Regions from separate parts of the Vibrio sp. CB1-5 genome, predicted to be linked through region 1. Evidence: predicted binding sites of a transcription regulator. Region 1 holds the regulator's gene; each other region holds the start of a gene.
What was found. Region 1 encodes PurR, which represses purine synthesis genes. Its sites were predicted from a motif close to TNANGNAAACGTTTNCNTNA; they were not measured.
Positions count from the first base shown of each region.

Region 1 (2,276 bases):
ACTGCCAATGCAAACATCGTATCATCTACGAAGATGCCAAATCCGCCGAACATGGATCGAGACTTTACTCTTCCAAGCTGAGCGAACAACTGCATTGAATCTTTTAGTATAGGATTGTCCATGCTTATTCTTTTCTCGGTGTTATTGATTGTGTCACCAAAATCAGGTCCGAGAGTATAGCAAACGGGTGTCAGAGCTCTGTTAAGCCGCCGCTATAACTGAGTCTTTTCCCTTGCCATCGGCAACCCCGCTACCTATCAATAAAATTGGTTTAGGCCGGAGGCTTTGCGTCCCACCTTTTCAGATGGTTTGCCCTGTGCGTGACACATATAGCATATAGGAAAACTATGTAAGTGATTGATTGTAGATTTTTGGAAATGTGATCTTGGTTCAAATAATGTTTGGTTATTTGTGCCTCAAGGTGAATAAAAAAATTGACATAAGCAGTGGAAAAGTTTGAATGGAGATCAAAAAAAAGTGCCGAAATCGGCACTTTTGTCAGCGTTAGGTTAGGGCTTTGACAGAGTCACGATCTACAATTTCTGGGTGCATTTCGAAAATGCGTTTTTCGTGACCTTTATCTTTGATTCGTTCTAGTAGAATCTCAAAGGCATTTTTACCAACACGTCGCTTCGGTTGGTGCACTGTTGTCAGCGGTGGCGAAAAGTATTCAGCCAGTTCAATATTGTCATAACCGATAACAGAGATATCTTCAGGTACGCGCACACCAAGCTGTTGCAGGCGACTCATCAATCCAAATGCCATTGTGTCATTAAAACAGAATACGGCCGTTGGTCTCTCTTCCATTGCAGCGATGCGGTTAGCAGCGATAACCGCAGTATCACATTCAAAGTTACCTTCTAGAATGCGATCTTCTTTCATCTCTATGCCTGCTTCCGCTAGCGCGCGTTTGTAGCCGATGATGCGTTCTTGGCATACCGCTTTTTCTAGGTGACCACTTAGGCAAGCAATGTCAGTATGACCTTTCTCAATCAGGAACTTAGTCGCTAGATAGCCACCTTCCTCTGAGTTATCGATGATCTTATCGGCTTGAGAGCTCTCTGGACCCCAATCCATGATCACTTTTGGAATGTCGGCGTGACGGTCAAGCATCTCAAGAAGCTCTTCAGTCAAGTCAGAACACATTACCAAAATGCCATCTACGCGTTTTTCCGCTAGCATTCGGATGTAGTCGCGCTGCTTCTCGTAAACACCACCTGTGTTACACAGAATCAGGGTATAACCTTGGCGGTAGCAGTAACTTTCTACACCATCGATCACTTCTGAGAAGAATAAGTTTGTCGATTGGGTAACCAACATACCAATGGTTTTAGTCGAGTTACATTTCAAACTACGAGCAACAGCACTAGGCGCATAGTTAAGTTCATCGACGGCAGCCATCACTTTTTCTTGTGTTGCTTCTGCAACAAAGCGAGTTTTATTAATTACGTGGGATACTGTGGTCGTGGAAACGCCAGCAAGTCGGGCGACATCTTTAATGGTTGCCATAGTGATATCCTATAAGTCGCGGCTTATTGAATTAGTGAGTAAACGTTTGTGCCGCTTTAATTTTAGTGGTTCCAGCGCTTTTGTGAATAAACGGATGCAAAAGCGGAAACCGGCAAGTGTATGCAAGCCTAAGTAGAATCGACAAATTGAGCTCAAAGCTCAATATTGACACCTAAGTGGAGGTGACTTTCTGTAATACCAATGGGCGATTGCATTTAAACGGCGGATTGTAGTCGCAGCTTAGTGAGCTGGCAATCATTTATCCCACAAATTTATAACTAAGGCGCAAAATTGACTCAGATGACTGAAAACCATGTTTGCACCTTTAGTGTGTGTTGCGCCTATTCGTTGAAATCGTAGTTAGTCGTTTTCATCCGTAAGGTAGGTCAGGTCTAACTGACAGAAGGCGTGTAAGAGGAGAGCAGCAGCAGAGTAGAAACCAAATTCATCAAACTGTTGGCACTTCTTAACAAACTGAGGTAACCAACTCATTAGATGAGTATTGATGAAGTCCGCTTGTTCGTGCAGTGCATCATTCATATGTGTGTCGTTTTCCAACTCGTTCGAACGGATGATGAGGTTACCTAAAAAATCGAGTTCGATGGCAAGGTGGTCCGCAGGCTCATTGAGATCTTTATTTACCGCGATACCGTGCTCGGCGAGCAGATCTGCCATATCTTGTGCAGGCTGGTCATTGAGTAGGCCAGAAGTGCCAATGTACATTGAGGCATAAGGCAGTGCGCCATATTTGTCGGTCTTCAAAAACA
Region 1 covers NZ_JBJHPB010000007.1:78,040-80,315, forward strand. The annotation lists gene ACJB0T_RS07340 (TfoX/Sxy family DNA transformation protein) at 1-122, opposite strand, end outside; cyclic di-GMP riboswitch class I at 238-324, opposite strand; gene purR (HTH-type transcriptional repressor PurR) at 505-1,509, opposite strand; gene torD (molecular chaperone TorD) at 1,870-2,276, opposite strand, start outside.

Region 2 (2,276 bases), on a different contig from region 1:
TGGATTCTCGCTCAATGTGATTGGGCGTCCAGTAATTTTCTCCGCGATGCCCGTGTATGTACGAGAAACATCCATCAGTGCCTCTAGTGGCAGCGCGTTGTCTTTTGCCAATGCTTCACGCTCTGGCATGCGCTCTTTGTTGAGCAGAATATCTGGATCAGGGAAGTGGTTAAGTAGGAACTGACGGAAACCTTCTTTTGAGTTTTCTACTATCTTACCTTGTTGGTAAGCTTGGGTATCCCAAATACGCGATGAATCTGGTGTGCCGACTTCATCCATATAGATCAGCTTTTCTTGGCCTTTAGAGTCAGTCACATAGCCAAACTCAAACTTAGTGTCTACAAACGTTTGGTCAATCGCTTCAAGAGCTTGACTGATAACGCCAAAGCCATCTTTAAGCAATTTCTCATAGCCGTCGATGTCCTTGGCGTTTGAGAAATTAAACGCTTCGAAGTTGTCGCTGATGTTTTGACGTGTGATGTTCACATCATCCGCTTCTGGTACGTCTGGAATGCCGCGCAAAATGCCTTTTGTAGATGGTGTGATGAGAATGTCTTCCAGTTTAGAGTCTTTTTCTAACCCTTCTGGCAAGGTAATGCCGCAAAACTCGCGCTCACCCTTTTCATACGCACGCCACATTGAGCCTGTAATGTATTGACGGCAGATAGCTTCAATCATTACTGGTTTGGCTTTTTGAACGATCCACACGAATGGGTGAGGGATATCAAGAATATGGCTGTCAGCGAGGCCGTTGTCTTTGAACAGTTGGAACCAGTGGTTAGAGATCGCGTTAAGGGCAGCGCCTTTACCAGGAACCCCACGAAGATCGCCTTCACCGTGCCAAATACAATCAAACGCAGAAATACGGTCACTGATAACCATAATGGCTAGTGGTGCATCTTCTGCTACATCGTAGCCTTTTTGTTTGATTAGGCGGCGGCTATCTTCTTCAGTCAACCAATAGACAGAACGCACTTTGCCACTGTGAACAGGCTTATCGGTGCGGATTGGGAGATCGTCGTTTACGGCTAGAACTTGATCAGCAAGACTCATGGAGACATTCCTATCTGGTTTACAGTCGCGATACTGGGCGACAACAAGTGGAAGAGTGGAATCACTCATAATTGCCACGCATCATACCAGAACTGTTTGATCCTGCCAGAGAAAAAGCAAACGTTTGCGCAATTAGTTATCAAACTAACGTTGATCGATGAAAAAGTACGCTTTGATAAGGAAAAGACTTTACGTAACAGAGTGGTAATAAGTGACTTACTATAGAACTAAGCATAATAGAGCCAACTACAGGAAGAACAAGATAAACAACAACGATGAGCGATAGCCCATCGTCCGGCAACTAAGTAGCAGTGAATTCTTAGCTGCAGGACGATGAATCTAAGAATTAGTGCAGGTAGTGCTCACCAGAGAGGAAAATCACTTCACATTGATGGCCTAGTGCCAATGCATTCAAAGTCGCTTGCTGTTGAGTAGTGAATGAGCCGTTGGCGATGATGGCGCAGGCATTGCCAGAACGAATAGCTTTTTCGACCACTTGATATTGAGTAAGACTTACCGATGGCTTCATTTGTACCATGTGATTGCCAAGCTTATGGAAATGTAGAACTTGGCCTGTGGAAGGGCGAGGGCATTCTGCTGTTAACAAAATCCATTGAGGTCTAGATGTTAATTGCGACAGCTTTTCAAGGATCTCATCCTGGATCCCACGTTGTGCAGCCGCACTGTCAAATGAAGTGTATGAGCGTGAAACATTGTATCTAGACTGCATTGAATTGTTGATTAACATAACCCTGTTCCTTTATACATGTTGTATGGATATACAGTATTTTTTTGCAGGGGAAAGATCAAGCACTTTTTGAGCATTAATTCTTCAAGATAATTTAAGGTTATGTTTTTATTAGTGTTTATTTTTTAACAGAATGGCATGTTTGGTAATGGTTTCCCGCTATACAGTACTAACTATAAAAAACTACTGTATAGACGATCTGTACAAAAACACGGTTCATGTGACTAGAGGCAAGATCAAGAAAATCGAAACTAGGAAAAGAAGGTGGCGAGAGCCTTTGAGCGCGCAGTATTTGGGAGGCGGAAACTAAAACGCCTCTGAGGGCAGAGGCGCATTGCGGTTATTGCTGAGCGTTTGCTCGATTTCTAAATTCGATTTCTGCTTGATTGAACTGTCTGACGTCCATAATGGCGAAACTCAAACACTTTTCACATGAATGATGGTGTTTGCCATCGATGTACTCGTGTTTGGTGAC
Region 2 covers NZ_JBJHPB010000001.1:209,367-211,642, reverse strand. The annotation lists gene ACJB0T_RS00925 (phosphoribosylaminoimidazolesuccinocarboxamide synthase) at 1-1,053, opposite strand, end outside; gene ACJB0T_RS00920 (hypothetical protein) at 1,400-1,801, opposite strand; gene ACJB0T_RS00915 (hypothetical protein) at 2,142-2,276, opposite strand, start outside.
Region 2: ACJB0T_RS00925 (phosphoribosylaminoimidazolesuccinocarboxamide synthase) is a predicted target of PurR. The motif match lies at 1,166-1,185, and genes of this name have one in related genera.

Region 3 (2,276 bases), on a different contig from region 1:
GGCTAAAACTGCGTTAGAAAGGTTTTGGTGCGTAACCTGTCATTACCTTAAGCTTCAGCTCTTTACCAATTTTCGTCATTGGGTGAACAACAACTAAGCCTTTCACAGACTTTTTCAGCTTACCCATATCCGCCTGCTCTGCTTTGGTGATTTCACGAGAGAAAGGCATGTCCAGCAAACTCTTACGCTCTTTGTTCATGTCGTAGCTTTGCTTGTGCTTTAGTTGGGCCAGTTTCTTGGTTATTTTGTCAATTTCATCAGTAAAACGTGAAATCATTTCATTGTCACCACGAGCTTTAGCTCCATTTAGCTTGTGCTTGCACTTATCTAGGCGGTTATTCAGTTTCTGGAGTTCTTGTTTCGAGCTCATGGCATGGACCTTTTTATGGTGAATGATGGGGACAAACGCTGGATATTCAGAGTCTAACTTATCCGCAGCCAATCTGCATAACTGACATCAGTGCGCACGATCCCGTATCTTGGTCGCGCATCATAAAGTTTACGATTCAAGAATGCCAGAGTTGAACGCAGAAATTTCTCAAACCGTTGAAATAGTAAAAAGCAAACGGTTGCAATCGCAAAAACCTTTCTATAGAATCCGCTCACCCCAAATTGGGGACTTACTGTCAGGCATTTTGTATAAGCTTCAGATAGGGTGAAGCGTTTCTACAGAGCACCAATAATGCTCCGCTATAAAATGACTCGAATCCACATCTGCTCTTATGCCAAATAAGTCTGATCAGTGAGTGTTATTTATACACACGCACTTAATACCTGAGACAAGTGCGATCACTTAGATTTATTACTACCTATTTAATACGGACATTGCTAGGTAACACATGAAAGAGTTGTATCATGTCACTACTTATGAGCATTGTCGGAATTATCGCACTGCTATCCGTTGGTTTTCTTTTCTCTGAAAACCGTCAAGCCATCAATAAACGTACTGTCCTACTTGCCCTGACCGCACAAATTGGTTTTGGTGCCTTCGTTATGTTTGTCCCTCTGGGTGAGCAAATTTTGCAAGGCATGTCGAATGGCGTCAATCACGTTATTTCCTACGCTAATGAAGGTCTAGCGTTCGCTTTTGGTGGCTTAGGTAAGTTCGAAATGGGCTTCATTTTCGTCATCAACGTACTTTGCGTCATTATCTTTATTTCGGCGCTTATTTCTGCACTGTACTACCTCAACATCATGCAAACGCTGATCAACGTGATTGGTGGCGTGTTAACCAAGCTACTGGGCACGTCAAAAGCAGAATCACTAAGCGCAACCGCAAACATTTTTGTTGGTCCTATCGAAGCGCCGTCTATGATTCGCCCACTTGTCAAAAATATGACTCGTTCGGAGCTATTCGCGGTAATGACTGGCGGTCTCGCGAGTGTCGCTGGTGGTACTATGATTGGCTATATCAGCTTAGGTGTGGATCCAAAGTACATTATTACCGCATGTTTTATGACAGCGCCCGCTGGCCTGCTGTTTGCGAAGCTGCTATGTCCACAAACCGAGGAAGTTACTACTGACAAAGCCATCAAAGTTGACGACAAAGACGCTCCAAAATCGCTACTCGATGCGATTACAGAAGGCTCTCTAGTTGGTATGCACCAAGCAGCAACAGTAACCGCACTTGTCATCTCTTTTGTTGCGTTAGTGGCACTACTTAACGGCATTATCTCCGGCCTTGGTGGTCTTGCTGGCTTCGAGAACGCGAGCCTTGAACTGATTATCGGTTATATCCTATCACCGCTGACATTCCTAATGGGTGTACCGTGGAGCGAAGCGGTTACCGCGGGTGCTCTTATAGGTAAAAAGATTGCCGTAAACGAATTTGTTGCTTACATGAGCTTTGTTGAAGTCAGCGAAACCTTGTCAGCAAAGACTCAAGCTATCATTGCCTTTAGCCTGTGCGGCTTTGCCAACATTGGCTCGCTCGCCATGGTGATTGGCGGTATTGGCGCTATGAACCCAGAGCGTCGTCCTCTGCTTGTTGAAATTGGCCCACGTGTACTATTTGGCGCCATTCTAGCGAACTTAATGTCAGGCACTATCGCTGGCCTGCTTATCACTCTGTCTTAAGGAAAAACTCCATGCCTACTCCACATATTAATGCGAACAAAGGTGACTTTGCAGAAACGATTCTAATGCCAGGAGACCCACTTCGCGCTAAGTTGATTGCTGAAACTTACCTAGAAAACCCGCGTTTGGTGAGCGATGTTCGCAACGTATACGGCTATACCGGCACTTACCAAGGTAAAGAAATGTCCGTTATGGCTCAC
Region 3 covers NZ_JBJHPB010000049.1:82-2,357, forward strand. The annotation lists gene ACJB0T_RS21350 (YibL family ribosome-associated protein) at 14-370, opposite strand; purine riboswitch at 616-713, shown strand; gene ACJB0T_RS21355 (NupC/NupG family nucleoside CNT transporter) at 856-2,076, shown strand; gene deoD (purine-nucleoside phosphorylase) at 2,088-2,276, shown strand, end outside.
Region 3: ACJB0T_RS21355 (NupC/NupG family nucleoside CNT transporter) is a predicted target of PurR. The motif match lies at 558-577, and genes of this name have one in related genera.